DNA from 3 places in the Marinomonas posidonica IVIA-Po-181 genome. Region 1 is predicted to be linked to each of the others. Evidence: predicted binding sites of a transcription regulator. Region 1 holds the regulator's gene; each other region holds the start of a gene.
What was found. The regulator LexA, encoded in region 1, represses DNA repair genes until DNA is damaged. The targets are predictions, from matches to a motif close to TACTGTNTANNTANACAGTA.
Positions count from the first base shown of each region.

Region 2: uvrA (excinuclease ABC subunit UvrA) is a predicted target of LexA. The motif match lies at 4,094-4,113, and genes of this name have one in related genera.
Region 3: ruvC (crossover junction endodeoxyribonuclease RuvC) is a predicted target of LexA. The motif match lies at 2,562-2,581, and genes of this name have one in related genera.

Region 1 covers NC_015559.1:2,030,566-2,036,326, forward strand. The annotation lists gene MAR181_RS09530 (protein adenylyltransferase SelO) at 1-231, opposite strand, end outside; gene MAR181_RS09535 (DEAD/DEAH box helicase) at 255-1,586, opposite strand; gene dinG (ATP-dependent DNA helicase DinG) at 1,723-3,846, opposite strand; gene lexA (transcriptional repressor LexA) at 3,917-4,540, shown strand; gene MAR181_RS09550 (hypothetical protein) at 4,609-4,872, opposite strand; gene MAR181_RS09555 (DUF6586 family protein) at 4,874-5,341, opposite strand; gene topA (type I DNA topoisomerase) at 5,338-5,761, opposite strand, start outside.
Region 2 covers NC_015559.1:3,665,183-3,670,943, reverse strand. The annotation lists gene MAR181_RS16910 (DNA-directed RNA polymerase subunit alpha) at 1-596, shown strand, start outside; gene rplQ (50S ribosomal protein L17) at 639-1,016, shown strand; gene uvrA (excinuclease ABC subunit UvrA) at 1,223-4,042, opposite strand; gene MAR181_RS16895 (MFS transporter) at 4,198-5,556, shown strand; gene ssb (single-stranded DNA-binding protein) at 5,587-5,761, shown strand, end outside.
Region 3 covers NC_015559.1:1,911,021-1,916,781, reverse strand. The annotation lists gene MAR181_RS09055 (GreA/GreB family elongation factor) at 1-486, shown strand, start outside; gene aspS (aspartate--tRNA ligase) at 675-2,444, shown strand; gene ruvC (crossover junction endodeoxyribonuclease RuvC) at 2,605-3,162, shown strand; gene ruvA (Holliday junction branch migration protein RuvA) at 3,159-3,761, shown strand; gene ruvB (Holliday junction branch migration DNA helicase RuvB) at 3,764-4,777, shown strand; gene tolQ (protein TolQ) at 4,787-5,467, shown strand; gene tolR (protein TolR) at 5,467-5,761, shown strand, end outside.

The sequences.
Region 1 (5,761 bases):
TTGAGGTGAAAAGCCACCAAACTGGTGACCTGCGTAGACCATACTCAGACCTTGAGGCAAAACAGTTTCGCCCATTAATAAGGCTTTAGTTTCAGGAGATTTAATATCAACAGATAAGGAAGTCGCTAGCGCTTGGTTAAATTCAACCAAACGCTGCTCATGAAGTGGCTGAATCGCCACATGTGTGTAAAAAGCGTCGCCTAGAGTCGCATAATGATGTTCTAAATTCATCCTAGCCTACTCGTTAGATTTGCTTACTTAGACATGTCTACCATGTATTCGCAGCGAATACTTTCCCCTACCGTTTTTTCAATTTCTGGGATCATGAAAGCATCGTCTTCACTAGCAAAACTAACAGACTTGCCAGTTTCACCACCTCGACCAGTACGACCAATACGATGCACATAATCCTCAGGATCTTCCGGTAGAGCGTAATTTACCACCAACTCAACATTATCAACGTGGATACCACGCCCAGCAACATCGGTTGCAACCAGTACCTGAATACTGCCATCTTTGAAACTTTTTAAGGTTTTTACTCGCTTATCTTGTGCCACTTCACCCGACAAAATTGCGCAATTAATTTTTTCCATTTTTAGACGTTCGTACAAATCCCGCGTTTCATCACGACGATTGGCGAAGATAATGGTTCGTTGACTGCCATTTTCTTCTATTAATTGCTTCAACACAGGCCATTTTTGATCGGCTTCAACCGTATAAATCACCTGTTCGATGTTTTTGTTGGTCGCTTCTTTTGGCACAACCGACACTTCCTTTGGAAAATAGGTCCATTGTTTCGCCAAAGCTTGAATGTCTTTCGGGAAAGTCGCACTAAACAGCATGGTTTGACGGGTTTCTTTGTGCGGCGTCATACGGATAATGCTTTTCACATCTGGAATGAAGCCCATGGACAACATACGGTCCGCTTCATCCAGAACCAAACACTCCACTTTATTTAGCAAGACTTTACGACTACGAGCAAAATCTAATAATCGACCCGGTGTGGCCACAAGAATGTCCACATTTTCGGTTTGCAAAGCCTGTTTTTGCTTTTCGTAGCTTAACCCACCCACTAACGCCACGACATTTAAATGACAGTTAGCCGTTAGCTTCACAGCTTCATCTGCAATCTGTAACGCCAATTCACGGGTTGGCGCAATAATCAAACCACGGGCGAGATTGTTAGCTCGCTCTTCTTCCAATGGGTAATCTAGGAAATCCGTGATCATGGCAATCAAAAACGCCGCGGTCTTACCCGTACCTGTTTGAGCCTGACCTATGATGTCATAACCCTGCAATGTAGTTGGCAAGGTTTCCGCTTGAATCTCACTGCAATACTCAAACCCCATTTCTGCAATGGACTTTAACACTCGATCCGGTAAGTTCAAATCATGAAAGCGTAATTTACCCTCCGCTTCTGGCACCTTAAAATCATCTATAGACCAAACACCTTGATTCGACGTTGCCTCATCCATTTTTGCTTCACTTGCCTTACCTTGAGCTTTTCTAGGTCGCTTATTTTGACGGCGAGTTCGTTTCGGTTTGGTGTTACTTTCTGGTGCTACGTCTTGATTTTGGTTTTCCATATCGGAATCTATACACTTCTTCGGTTAGAGGTTAATTATCTGAGCATGGAGTGTACCTAATTGATCCAGCTTTATCATCTTTTCCTTTAAAACAGGGTAAAAACTCAGTGGAGTTTAAACCGCTGTTTCTTTGCCATCACCCCAATCGATAAGGCGGTAAACTCTGAACCAATTGGTTTCCATAACGCTTGGTTTTAAGACGCTTATCCAATATATGAATGGTCCCTGAGTCTGTTTCACTTCTTAACAAGCGACCTGTGGCCTGCACTAGACGCAACGAGGCATCTGGAATGGTGATTTCCATAAAGGGATTGCCACCACGCTTTTGGATCCATTCCGCTAAGGTGGCGTCAACAGGATCATCAGGCACAGCAAACGGAATTTTGGCAATAAACACAGAGGAAAGATAATCACCGGGCAAATCCACCCCTTCAGCAAAACTGGCCAAGCCAAATAGCAAACTGCCTTTATCCTCATCAATTCGTGATTTGTGTGACTCTAATATGATTCGCTTCGATTGCTCACCCTGTATTAACAAGATATCTTTCAACGACTCTTTCAAAGATTGCGCCACGTCTTCCATTTGGCGACGAGATGAGAACAACACCAAACTGGCTTTATCTCGATCCACCTTCTCGTTTAGGTAATCAACAATTTCAGCCGTATGCAGCTCAACCTGATTTGGCTCAGATTTCATCTCTGGAATCACCAACACGCCATTATTCTGAAAGTCAAAAGGGCTTAACACACGCAGATACTCGCTCTCTCTCGGCACCCCCGAACGCATATTAAACCGATGAAATTGATTCAACGCCGTGAGTGTCGCAGAGGTCACCACGGCACCAAAACACTTATCCCATAATTGCTGCCGTAAAGTATTGGCCGCTAGAATCGGGGAAGCCCCCAACTCAATATCCTGCTCCATGCCCTGACCAGATAAAATCAACCAACGAGCATTTGGTGGATATTGCTGATCATCCGTCGTTGAATACAGCTGCCACAAACCAACACTTTGCTCGATTCGCCCCAATATCGCCCCTAAAATGGGCTGCCAAGTTTCGGCCATTTCAGGCGTCACACCCATACCCTCATTCTGCTTGGCTTTTTTGCATTCGTCCTGAATGCTTTCAACGCTATTAAATAATTTTTGATAGCTGGTCGACAAACTGTATGCCAATTGCTTCAACTCATCAGGCACCACACCAAACTCAAATCGATGCTGATTATTATTCTGATCCAATCCCAAACCATTAATATAAGGTGATAAGCCTTGCTGAGCGTATTGGATGAAATTGACAATAGTCTGAATCTGTTGCGGCATTTTAATCAGCAATTGACCCGTTAAACTCACCTCATCGGTAAGCTCCTGCTTCAAATTCACCAAATTCTTTTCCAATTGTCTAAGCCAGCTAATACTTTGCTGCAACCTGACCTCATGACGGAAATGCCCTATGGCTTTATCAGGCAGGTGATGGCCCTCATCGAACACATAAATGGTTTCTTTCGGCGGCGTCAGAATAGCACCACCACCTAAGGACAAATCCGCCAGCACAAGGTCATGGTTCGCGACGATGACATCAGCCACTTCAATCTCGGCACGGGCTTTAAAAAATGGACAGGCCGAATAATTGGCACAATTACGATTCGTGCATTGTTGATGGTCAGTCGTTAAGCGACGCCAGTCTAGCTCTCGAATAATACCTTCCCAATTATCTTTATCACCATCCCATTTACCTTTACTTAATGCTTCATCCATCTCTTGATAAAGCACAGTATTGACATCATCCGATTGGAGGTGCTGCTCAAACAAACCGGCAAACATATCGTCCATAGCCTGCTCTTGTGTGCCTAGAAAAGCCTCCAGATTGTTGAGACAAAGATAGCGACCGCGACCTTTCGCTAAGGTGTACTTAAAATTTACCTCGGTATTGGACAAGATATCAGGTAAGTCTTTATGGAGAATTTGTTCTTGCAGAGCCACGGTGGCTGTTGAGATAACAAGCTTTAATCCTCTTGCCTTTGCAATAGGAATGACAGCAAGACAATAGGATAAGGTTTTACCTGTTCCCGTCCCTGCCTCGATGACTGCCACATGTTTTTCATCTAGCCGCTCTCCCTCGGTACCTTGTTTAATGTTTCCCAACGTACGCGCGATCGCACCTATCATTTGGCGCTGACCAACCCTTGGTTTATGGGATTTGGCATCCAGCATATCGCGATAGGCTGATTGGATTTTATTTTTTAATTCGTCTGAAAGCATTTATTTTATTGAGAATCGTTAAGAATGCTGTATATAATAACAGTTACTGTATAAACAACCAGATAGTGCCATGATTAAATTAACCAAAAGACAATCTGATGTACTCGATACCATTCGCGAGTTTATTAATGAAACCGGATTCCCACCTACCCGTGCGGAAATCGCGAAACGACTTGGCTTTAAATCCCCAAATGCGGCTGAAGAACACTTAAAAGCCCTCTGCAAAAAAGGCGCAATTGAAATGCTGTCCGGCGCTTCTCGTGGCATTCGATTGGTTGAGTCTTCCGAAAACAACGCTCCAGAAGACGAGTTAGGTTTGCCCGTTATCGGTAAAGTGGCCGCAGGATACCCTATATTGGCTCAAGAGAACATAGATACCCATGTTACTGTTCCAGGTAATATGTTCTCACCGAAAGCAGATTATTTCTTGTCGGTTTCCGGCACCAGCATGAAAAACATTGGCATTATGGAAGGTGATTTATTGGCCGTCCACAAAACCAATACGGTTCGCAATGGGCAAATTGTCGTTGCCCGCATTGGCGATGAAGTCACCGTTAAACGCTTCGAGCAAAAAGGACGCATTGTTCGATTAATTCCTGAAAACGAAGACTACCAGGACATTGTTGTGGACCTTGAGAGCGAAGAGTTTGCAATCGAAGGCCTGTCTGTCGGCGTTATTCGACAAGGACTATAAAAGCCAATACACATCATAAAAAAGGTGGCCTAAAGCCACCTTTTTTTTGTTGATCTTGTTTAAAATCATTAATGAAGAATTTTAGGACGGAAATCATCGTCCATGTAATCCAACCCTTCATCAGCCATAGACTCATCCGAATACACAAAATCAATCCCTGCATGAAACATGCATTTTGCCAATTCAAAATAACGATCCTGCAAATAAGACCGTGTCGTGTCTGAAATTTTCAGGGTTGCTAACGGCTCTGTTTCCTCGCCACTGTCACTGGCTGGGCGTAATACAATATCGCCGTTTTCCAGCTCAACAATTTCAAGGTATGACTCTTTCATATTAATACTCAGATGACTCTTCTCTAAAACGTAACACCAAGTCAGTTAGCTTGGTCAAATACAATTGCATTGAGGCACCATCATCCCCACCAGAACCAATAAGGTCCGTTCGGCCAAAAGATGATTGAACCAAATGACACTCTAATTGTTGCTGATAAGCACTCAGAAGCTGGCAACACCAAGATCTAGACTGACTTATTAAGTCCTTTAACTCTGACAGAACCGGTACAACAGACTGCTTGGCTTCGGCTTCAGAGGCCAATGTAATCACATCCAAACAATCAGACAATGCATAACTCTGTGCAACTTCTTGCAACAAACCATTGAAGGCACTGCGTAATTGAAACAAAGCCGAGCCTTCAAGACTACTGACCAGCCAAGCTTCGTCACTTGACTGAGCAAGTGCCAGTAAACGCTTTGCAGCATCAAGCCTTTGATTCGTTACACTGGCATAACTTACGCTGATCATTTTTTCTTTTTACCTTCTTCGATGACCCATTTACCGCCATCATAAAAAGCTTTCCACCCCGTTGGTTTGCCTTCATTTTCCGTCATAATGTATTGCTCTTTGGTTTTACGACTATAACGAATCAAGGTAGAACGGCCTTCTGAATCAGCAACGGGCGCATCTGCGAAAAAATGATATTTTGGATCAATTTGATCCATATATGGAATCAATTCTTTCACATAAGGCGCACGGGTTTCGCGTTTACGAGGGAATTGGCTAGCGGCCAAGAACAAACCAGTTGCACCATCACGCAACACGTAATGATCCTCCACCTTCTGACAAGCCAAGTCCGGCATAGGCACTGGGTCCATCTTAGGCGGCGCAACTTCACCGCTTTTAAGCAGCTTACGAGTATTCTTACACTCTTCATTGGTACAGCCA
Region 2 (5,761 bases), 1.6 Mb from region 1:
CAGAGTTAACTATGCAGATCAAAGTCGCTCGTGGCCGTGGTTATGAGCCTGCTGATGCTCGTGTTGCTGGCGACGATGAGACTCGTCCAATTGGTCGCTTGCAACTGGATGCCTCATTCAGCCCTGTTCGTCGTGTGGCTTACAGTGTCGATAATGCTCGTGTAGAGCAACGTACAGACTTGGATAAATTGGTGCTAGACATCGAATCCAACGGTACGATCGATCCTGAAGAAGCGATTCGTCGTGCAGCGACGATTCTTCAACAACAAATTGCGGTCTTCGTTGCGCTTGAAAGTGAAAGCGAAGCACCAGTTGAAGAAGAAGAGGATGAGATTGATCCAATTTTGCTACGCCCGGTTGATGATCTTGAATTGACCGTTCGCAGTGCTAACTGTTTAAAAGCAGAGAACATTTATTACATCGGTGATTTGATTCAACGTACTGAGGTTGAGCTTCTTAAGACGCCTAACCTAGGTAAGAAGTCGTTAACTGAAATCAAAGATGTTTTAGCACAGCGTGGTTTGTCTTTGGGAATGCGTCTAGAAAACTGGCCACCAGCTAGTTTGAAAGACGATAGCAAAGTTCTAGCTCGCTAGGTCATTGTTCCCTGACCACCGTAGTTTGGTAAGGAATGTATAATGCGTCATCGTAAGAGTGGACGTCACTTAAACCGTACTAGCTCGCATCGTAAAGCGATGTTCAAAAATATGGCTGCTTCTTTGTTTGAGCACGAAGTTATTAAAACGACGTTGCCTAAAGCAAAAGAATTGCGCCGTGTTGCAGAGCCTTTGATCACATTGGCGAAAGTTGATTCCGTAGCGAATCGTCGCCTTGCCTTTGCTCGTACTCGTAGCAAAGATGCAGTAGGTAAATTGTTCTCTGAACTTGGTCCTCGTTACCAAGCTCGTCCTGGCGGTTATGTTCGCATTTTGAAATGTGGCTTCCGTACAGGTGACAACGCACCTATGGCTTATGTTGAATTGGTTGATCGACCAGAAGCAGAAGCCGCTGAGTAACATCAGTATGTAATTAAAAAACCGGACTCTTGAGTCCGGTTTTTTTGTGCCTGATTATTAAGCGTTTCTAGTAAAGATAGTAATACCAATAGCGGCAAAAGATTTTTTTGTGGATAAAGTCTCAATCTATCCACAAAGAAAACGTTATAAAAAAAGCACTTAGAGAATTCCTAAGTGCTTTTTTATTGGTGCATGAGAGGAAAAGGTTAGAGCATGGTTTTTAGGAATCGTGCGGTATGAGAGTTGTCTTTCTTAGCAACTTCTTCCGGCGTCCCTTCGGCAATGATGTAGCCGCCGCCACTACCGCCTTCTGGGCCCAGATCAACAATCCAATCTGCCGTTTTGATCACATCCAAATTATGCTCAATCACTACTATGGTATTGCCGTGGTCACGCAAACGATGCAGTACTTTCAGCAACTGCTCAATATCGGCAAAGTGCAGTCCAGTGGTCGGCTCATCCAGAATGTATAAGGTCTTACCGGTATCACGCTTAGACAATTCTTTTGCCAGTTTGACACGTTGTGCTTCACCACCAGACAAGGTGGTGGCTGCCTGTCCTAAACGAATGTAACCCAGTCCAACGTCAATCAAGGTCTGCAGTTTTCGAGCGATGGATGGAACGGGGTCAAAGAACTCACGAGCGTCTTCAATGGTCATTTCTAAGCATTCGTGAATGTTCTTGCCTTTGTAATGAATTTCTAAGGTTTCACGGTTATAGCGTTTGCCTTTACAGACATCACAAGGCACATACACATCGGGTAAGAAATGCATTTCCACCTTGATCACACCGTCACCCTGACAGGCTTCACAGCGGCCACCTTTGACGTTGAAGCTGAAACGACCTGGCTTATAACCGCGTGAACGTGCTTCTTGAGTGGCTGAGAACAGCTCTCTCATTGGTGTGAAAATGCCGGTGTAGGTCGCTGGGTTAGAGCGCGGAGTACGACCAATTGGACTCTGATCAATGTCGACACATTTATCGAATTCGTCCATGCCCTCCACTTTACTGTGTGGCGCTGGCTTTAAGGTCGTTGCACCGTTTAATGCCGTAGCCGCCAATGGATAAAGAGTGCCATTGATTAAAGTCGATTTACCTGAGCCAGACACCCCAGTGACACACGTCATGACGCCAAGAGGAATGCTTAAATCCACATTATTCAGATTATTGCCCGTGGCGCCGATTAGCTTCAGATGTTTGCCGTCTTTCGCTGGATGACGTAACGCGGGTACTTCAATCTTACGCTCACCGGTTAGGAATTTACCAGTAATGGACGACTCACAATCCATAATGTCTTGTGGTGTGCCGCTGGCAATCACTTGTCCACCGTGCACTCCCGCACCAGGGCCGATATCCACAACATGATCGGCAATGCGAATGGCGTCTTCATCGTGTTCCACCACAATCACGGTATTGCCCAAGTCTCGAAGGCGAGTCAGGGTTGCGATCAGGCGCTCATTGTCGCGCTGGTGCAAACCAATGGAAGGTTCATCCAGAATGTACATGACGCCAACCAAGCCCGCGCCAATCTGGCTGGCAAGCCGGATTCGTTGTGCTTCCCCACCGGATAAGGAATCCGCTTTACGATCTAGGGTCAGGTATTCCAAACCCACATTCACTAAGAAGGTCAGACGGTCGCGGATCTCTTTTAGAATCTTGGCGGCGATTTCACCTTTGGCACCGGTTAACTGCAAGTTCTCGAAGTAGCTTAAACAGTCAGAGATAGAGTAGGTGACGATCTCGGGTAGAGTTTGTTCCTCAATGAAGACATTACGTGCTGAACGGTTCAAGCGAGAACCGTGGCAGTCTGGACAAGGTTGCACGCTAATGTACTGAGCCAAGTCATCGCGTACACTGTCGGATTCGGTTTCATGGTAGCGGCGTTGCAGATTCGGAATCACACCTTCAAACGCGTGTGAACGCGTCATCTTATCGCCGCGCTCATTAATGTAAACGAAGCTGATCTTATCGCTACCAGAGCCATTTAAAATGCGCTTTTTAAAATTGTCAGGAATGTCTTTGTAAGGCGCTTCGATATCAAAGCCGTAGTGATTAGCTAGTGCTGTCAGCTGTTGATAGTAGAAAATACTGCGACGTCCCCAACCGCGAATGGCACCTTCTGCCAAAGTCAGGGTGTCATCCTGAATAATACGCTCAGGATCAAACATCTGATGCGTACCTAAGCCATCACAAGTCTGACAAGCCCCGTTTGGGTTGTTGAATGAGAAAAGGCGAGGTTCCAGTTCCGTTAAGCTGTAACCACAAACAGGACAAGCAAATTTACTGGAGAAAATGTATTCCTCATCCGGTTCGTCCATATTAATGGCTTTGGCAATGCCATCGGACAATTCCAAACAGGTTTCGAAAGACTCCGCCAGACGCAGCTGCAAATCTGCCCGCACTTTAAAGCGGTCGATGACCACTTCAATGGTGTGTTTCTTGTTTTTTTCCAGCGCGGGTGCATCGTCTAGGTCGACCACTATGCCGTCGATACGAGCGCGAATAAAGCCTTTTGATAATAGGTCACTGATAGTGTGTAAGTGCTCACCTTTTCGGTCTTTGACGATGGGCGCTAGCAACATCATCTTAGTGTCTTCAGGCAAGGAAATGACTTTATCCACCATTTGCGAAATGGTTTGGGCTTCCAAAGGCTCACCATGGTCTGGACAGCGAGGTTGACCTGCGCGGGCGAATAGCAAACGCAAATAATCGTAGATTTCGGTGATGGTGCCGACCGTTGACCTTGGGTTATGAGATGTGGACTTTTGCTCAATGGAAATGGCCGGAGACAAACCTTCAATGTGATCAATGTCTGGTTTTTCCATCATGGACAAGAACTGTCTCGCGTATGTTGATAAAGATTCAACGTAACGACGCTGTCCTTCGGCATACAAGGTGTCAAAAGCGAGAGAGGATTTACCTGAGCCCGAGAGCCCCGTAATGACCACAAGCTTGTCTCTTGGAATATCTAAATCCACATTTTTCAGGTTGTGGGTGCGGGCCCCGCGTATGGTAATGGTATCCATGGGTCTCCAATAAAAACTGATCGACAGAAGTAAATCTGCATTTAATAAAATAACTGTCTATTTTTACAGTAGTTGAAATGGAGCTTCAACGGTAAATTCGGTAAAATTAGCATCTTTTTTTCTTAACCCCAACGTTAAGTGGTTGTGACCTCCTTATGGATCTACTCGAACGACGTTCAGTAATCGCCTTAGCACTGATTTATTTGTTCCGCATGTTAGGTTTATTTCTCATCATGCCTGTCATTAGCGTGGCAGCAGATGGCCTGACGGGTGCCGATGCGGCGTTAATTGGAACCGCGATCGGGATTTATGGACTAACGCAAGCTTGTCTGCAGATTCCAATGGGCATGTGGTCCGATAAAATTGGTCGCAAACGGGTGATTGTCATTGGCTTATTGCTGTTTGCACTGGGCAGTCTCATCTGTGCCAATGCCGATGACATTAACACACTCATTATTGGGCGAGCAGTGCAAGGCGCAGGGGCCATTGCCAGCACCTTAATGGCGTTATTAAGTGACGTTACACGGGAACAAAACCGAACTAAGGCCATGGCCAGTGTGGGCATCAGTATTGGTGCGTCGTTTATGCTGTCACTGGTCTTCGGACCTTGGCTATTTGCACTGGTTGGGCTGTCTGGCTTGTTCTATCTCTCGTTGGCTTTGTCCTTTGTCGGCATTGCGCTTATTTTGTTTGCTGTGCCGAATAGCGTGCAACATACCTTCCGACGAGACACCACGCCGAGCCTAACGGCACTCGGTGCCGTGATGAAGAATGCTCGTCTACGTTTTCTTAATATCAGCGTGTTATTTATTCATGCCAGCTTAACCGCCATCTTTGTGGTGGTGCCAGGGCGTTTGATCAATGAGTTTGGTCTCGCCTTGTCACAACATAGTTGGTTTTACTTAGCAATCATGGGTTTTGCCTTTGTGGGTATGTTACCATTGGTGATCATTGCGGAAGCGAAAGGCAAGATGAAAGAAGTGCTGATTGGCGTCTTTATTTTGCTTGGAATCTGTTCAATTGGCCTACAAGGAGCTTCCTTGTTTTGGTTGTTTGCTGTGTTACTGTGGGGCTACTTTATTGGTTTTAATGCCATGGAAGCGGTATTACCCTCACTGGTTAGCAAACTTGCCCCAGTTGGTTATCGCGGGACGGCCATGGGCGTATTTTCCACCCATCAATTTATCGGCTCCTTTATTGGCGGTGTGGGTGGTGGATGGCTGCTACAACACCACGCGAATGAAGGTGTGTTTTTTGTAGTGGGCGTGATTTTTCTGGCGTGGTCTTTGGTTTGTATGGTGCAACCGGCCCCACGCCAATTGACCAGCTTAGCTTTCAGTTTACCTAATATGACCAGCGCAGAAGTGACTGAGTTGGCCGAACAACTTGCAAACGTCCAAGGAGTGGAAGGCATGCAAATATTTGAAGATGAACAAACCGCTTATCTTAAAGTGGATAAAAAGCAATTAGACAAAGCAGCCCTGGTGCAACTTGCACCACAAGCTAATGTATAAAGAAAGAACTAATTTCAGTTGGAGAACGTCATGGCACGTGGAGTAAACAAAGTAATTTTAGTAGGTAACGCCGGTAACGATGCCGAAGTGCGTTTCATGCCGTCTGGTGGCGCTGTGGCAAACGTGAGCTTGGCGACAACCGAAAGCTGGCGTGACAAGCAAACAGGTCAGATGCAAGAACGTACCGAATGGCACCGAGTGTCTT
Region 3 (5,761 bases), 120 kb from region 1:
AACAGACAGAACGTTATAAATTTGCTTGTAAACGCTCTTGAAGCACGTTTTAAAACGGCCCGTTCTGCTGCGCTTCAAGCAAGAGAGGCGGCCGTCAATGAAGAAAGTGTCGCCGAAACTAAATACGATACTTTTGGTCTTGAATCCTCTTATTTGGCTCACGGCCAATCCCAACGGGTAATCGAATGCGAAAATGATTGGTTGCAATTTAGTCGCCAAGTGCCCGTTAAGTTTGCTGTGATTGATAAGGTTTGTTTGTGGAGTTTAGTGAGGCTTGTTCCTGTAGACAGTAAGCTAGCATCGCGATTTTTTTTCATCTCAAACATCGCTGGCGGGTTAGCTTTAGAGTATCAAAATTTACCTTTGGTGTTGGTGTCTCCTGCGACTCCGGTTGGTAAAATACTGATAGGGCAAGAAGAGGGAGAGTGCGTATCAATCACTATATCTGGGAAATTAACGGAATTTGAGATCGATGCGATTCAATAATTGCATTGTCTTGTGACAAATTTGGCTCTACCTATAGAGAGTCGGACTCGCTTCGCATATAATGCTTGGCCTTAAAATATTCTGTTGTCCTGACAAATTAATATGCTGAGTTGCTCACATTGATTGGTTGGCAGGAAAACACACTAAGAACATCACTCTCTTACTGAGACAGTAATAGGAAAGAAATTATGCGCAGCCATTATTGCGGCGAATTAAATGCTTCTAACATTTCACAAGAAATTACTTTATGCGGATGGGTTCATCGTCGCCGTGATCACGGTGGGGTTATTTTCTTAGACGTTCGTGACCGCGAAGGTATCACTCAAGTTGTATTTGACCCTGACCGCGCAGACAGTTTTGCGTTAGCGGACAGTGTTCGTAATGAATACGTAATCAAATTAACAGGACTGGTTCGTGCGCGTCCGGAAGGAACCATTAACCCGAACATGCGTACTGGTGAAATTGAGGTTTTGGGTACGAGCTTAGAAGTACTCAATGCAGCGCAAACGCCACCGTTTCAGTTGGATGAACACCAAGCGGTTGGTGAAGACATTCGTCTTAAAAATCGTTTTATCGATTTGCGCCGCCCAGAGATTCAGCAAAAAATGCGTTTTCGCTCTAAAGTGACGTCCGTACTGCGTCGTTACTTAGATGACAACGGTTTCTTGGACATTGAAACACCGATTCTAACTCGTGCAACTCCTGAAGGGGCACGTGATTATTTGGTACCAAGCCGTACACAGCAGGGCAGTTTCTTTGCGCTGCCACAATCACCACAATTGTTTAAACAGTTGTTGATGGTGTCTGGTTTTGACCGCTACTACCAAATTGCTAAATGTTTCCGTGATGAAGATCTGCGTGCTGATCGCCAGCCTGAGTTTACTCAAGTTGATATTGAAACCTCTTTCATGAGCGAAGAGCAGATCATGGCAATGACGGAAGAGATGATCACTAACTTATTTAAAGAGTTAATGAACATTGATTTGGGGGCTTTCCCACGCATGCCTTACTCAGAAGCGATGGAAAGCTATGGTAGTGATAAGCCAGATTTGCGTATTCCGCTGACATTGGTCACAGTATCAGATTTGATGGCAGACGTTGATTTTAAAGTCTTCTCTGGCCCAGCGACGGATCCTAAAGGCCGTGTTGCGGCGCTTAAAGTGCCAGGCGGTAACAGCTTAACCCGTAAACAAATCGACGACTACACTAAGTTTGTTGGTATTTACGGTGCTAAAGGTTTGGCTTACATCAAGGTGAATGACAAATCTAACCTAGAAGAAGGCTTGCAATCACCAATTGTGAAATTCCTTCCAGTTGAAGTTCGTGCGGCTTTACTTGAGCGCCTAGAGGCGCAAGATGGCGATTTAATCTTCTTCGGTGCAGACTCAGCAAAAATCGTTAATGAGGCCCTTGGTGCATTGCGTTGTAAGTTGGGTGAAGACATGAACCTGTACACTTGCGAATGGGCGCCATTGTGGGTAGTAGATTTCCCAATGTTTGAAGAAACCAGTGATGGTGGTATCACCGCAATTCACCATCCATTTACGGCACCTTCTTGCTCACCTGAAGCGTTGAAAGCAGACCCATTAAATGCTTTGTCACAAGCTTACGACATGGTGCTTAACGGTACGGAGTTGGGCGGTGGATCAATTCGTATCCACCAAGCTTCTATGCAAGAAGCCGTCTTTGAATTGTTGAACATCAGTGAAGCAGAGCAAGAAGAGAAATTTGGTTTCTTACTAGATGCATTGAAGTTTGGTGCACCGCCACACGGTGGTTTAGCATTCGGTTTGGACCGTTTGGTTATGTTGATGACAGGATCAAGCTCTATCCGTGATGTCATTGCTTTCCCGAAAACTCAAAGTGCGACTTGTTTGTTAACTCAAGCGCCAGGTGACGTCAGCGAGAAGCAATTGAAAGAGTTAAGCATTCGTGTTCGTAAGCCGGTTGCAGAATAACTTTTTGCAAGTGAATCGCTTAAATTAAGCGGTTGCTGTTAAGGAAACGAAAGAAAAACGTAAAAGGCCGCTACTTCGCGGCCTTTTTTGTATTTACACATTGCATCTAGTGTAAAGCCCTGTTGAAATATACAGTAATGATGGTGCATATGAGAAACCCATGACTGAAACTAGAATTATGGCGATTGACCCAGGTTCACGTGTCACTGGCTTTGGTATTATCGATATTATTAAAGGCAAACCAGTGTATGTAAACAGTGGTTGTATTCGCTTACCTGATGAAGAACTGTCCGTGAGGTTGAAGCATATTTTTAATGGGGTTGAGTCACTTTTGAAAGAGTACCAACCAACAGAGTTTGCTATCGAAGAGGTCTTCATGGCAAAAAATGCCAATTCCGCTTTAAAGCTTGGCCAAGCCAGAGGCGCCGCGATCGTCGCCGCATCGCTGCAAGAATTAACCGTTAACGAATATGCTGCTCGTCGAGTGAAGCAGTCTGTAGTGGGTACCGGCAGCGCTGATAAGGCACAAGTTCAAAGCATGGTGCAATTGCTGCTTGGCTTAACATCTAAGCCTCAAGCTGATGCCGCCGACGCCTTGGCGATTGCTTTGTGTCATGCTAATACCCGAACATCTGGTGGTTTAGAATATGGTACAGGTAAGCGTGCCGGACGAAGTTCAAAACGTTGGTCAGAACAAGATGTAAGGAAAGTGTTGTGATAGGGCGAATTACCGGAACTTTGGCGGAAAAATCGCCGCCAGAATTATTGATTGATGTACAGGGTCTTGGTTACGAAATTAGCGCGTCTATGACGACCATTTATGATTTGCCGCAAGTTGGTGAGCGGGTCACTTTATTTACCCACCTTATTGTTAAGGAAGATTCTCATACTCTCTTTGGGTTTAGCGATAAAAGTGAAAGGGCGCTGTTTAGGGTCTTAATTAAAGTCAATGGCATTGGCCCTAAAATGGCGCTCGCCATATTATCGAGTATGTCTGCGGAAGAGCTTATTGCTAATGTACAGGATTCGGATGTCACCGCATTAACGCGCATTCCAGGTGTTGGTAAAAAAACCGCCGAGAGATTAATTATTGAATTACGTGATAAGCTTGGTCAGGCTGCAAAAGGGGATTTGTTTGCCACGCCTGCGGTATTGAAGCAAGTTCAAGCTGACCCAAGGCAGGAAGCTGAGGCAGCGTTGATAGCATTAGGCTACAAGCCCCAAGAAGCGGCCAAAGCCATTGCCGCAGTGCCAATGGATAGTGCAGACAGTGAGTCTGTTATTAAAGCCGCACTACAAGGAATGTTGAGGAAGTAAAAATGATTGAACAAGATCGTATTATCTCAGCCGAACTAAAAGGTAACGACCGGCAAGTGGATCGAGCGATTCGACCACAAGCCTTATCAGAATACATCGGCCAGCCCGTTGTGCGTGAGCAAATGGAAATTTTCATCCAAGCGGCTCGACAACGTAATGAGCCATTGGATCATACTTTAGTGTTTGGTCCACCTGGGCTTGGTAAGACAACATTAGCGCACATCATCGGAAATGAAATGGGGGCGGAAGTTAGAACAACCTCAGGTCCTGTGTTGGAGCGTGCTGGGGATTTGGCGGCCTTATTAACCAACTTAAATGAAGGTGATATTTTATTTATTGATGAAATTCATCGCTTAAGTCCGGCGATTGAAGAAGTGCTTTATCCTGCCATGGAAGATTATCAATTGGACATCATGATTGGTGAAGGCCCTGCCGCTCGTTCAATTAAAATTGAACTCCCACCCTTTACGCTTGTCGGAGCTACAACACGAGCGGGTTTGTTAACCTCGCCTTTACGAGATCGCTTTGGTATTGTGCAGCGACTTGAGTTTTACGATGTTGAATCATTAACCACCATAGTGTCTCGCTCTGCGTCTAAAATGGGCATTCAATTAGACGAGAGAGGCAGTTTTGAAGTGGCTAGGCGTTCACGAGGCACGCCTCGAATTGCTAACCGCTTATTACGACGAGTTCGTGACGTTGCACAAGTGGAAGGAGTCGACCTAGTTGGACAAAAAGTTGCTCAACGTGCATTAGATATGTTAAGTGTAGACAGTCAGGGTTTTGATCATTTAGATAGACGTATGTTGTTGACTATGATAGAAAAGTTTGACGGTAGACCTGTTGGGCTTGACAGTGTTTCTGCCGCACTTGGTGAAGATAAAGATACCATCGAAGATGTTATCGAACCTTTTTTGATACAGCAGGGTTTTGTCATACGCACCCCGCGTGGTCGGCAAGTGACAAAAAGAGCTTATGAACATTTTAATTACCAATTACCAACCGATTTTAAATAGAGGTCCACAATGTCAATTTGGGGTTTAATCGCCAGTGCTAGTTTAGTCGTACAGCTTGTTATGTTGACCTTGTTGGCTGCTTCTGTGTTTTCTTGGATTGTTATTTTTCAACGAATTCGAGTTATTAAGCAAGCAAAGAAAATTCGTTCTGAATTTGAAGATCAATTTTGGTCCGGTATGGATCTGAGTCAGTTGTATCGCAAGTTGACTCAAGAAGGACGTAAAGTTGAAGGCATGGAGACCATTTTTACCGCAGGAATCAAAGAGTTTACTCGCTTAAGACAGAACCAAAATGTGGACCCTGATGCTGTTATGGATGGTGTGCAAAGAGCCATGCGGGTGGCATTGTATCGTGAAGAAGAAAAACTCGATCAACATTTGCCGTTCTTGGCGACAGTTGGCTCAACCAGTCCTTATGTTGGTTTATTTGGTACTGTTTGGGGGATTATGCACTCTTTTATCGGTTTGGCTGAAGTTCAACAGGCAACATTGGCCAGCGTGGCCCCGGGTATCGCAGAAGCACTTATTGCCACAGCGATAGGCTTGGCGGCGGCTATTCCGGCCGTAGTAGCTTATAACCGTTTCTCCACAGCTGCAGAGTCTCTTAGTTCAAGTTATGACAATTTTGCCGAAGAGTTTGCAAGCATTTTACACCGTAAAGTCCATGTCAAAGAGGGAGGCGCAGCATAGTGGCTCGCTCAAGACGAAAAGACAAACGTCGCCCAATGGCGGAAATCAATGTCGTACCTTATATTGATGTTATGTTGGTATTGCTCGTGATTTTTATGATCACCGCGCCTATGCTGACTCAAGGTGTTGATGTTGAACTGCCCAATGCAAATGCAACACCAATACAAAATGACGAAAATGACGTGTTAATAGCATCCGTTGACTCGACTGGTCAGTTTTATTTAGATGTGGGTGGACAGCAAGAAACGATTTCATTATCGAATTTACAAACCAAAGTTCGCAAAATTCTCAATC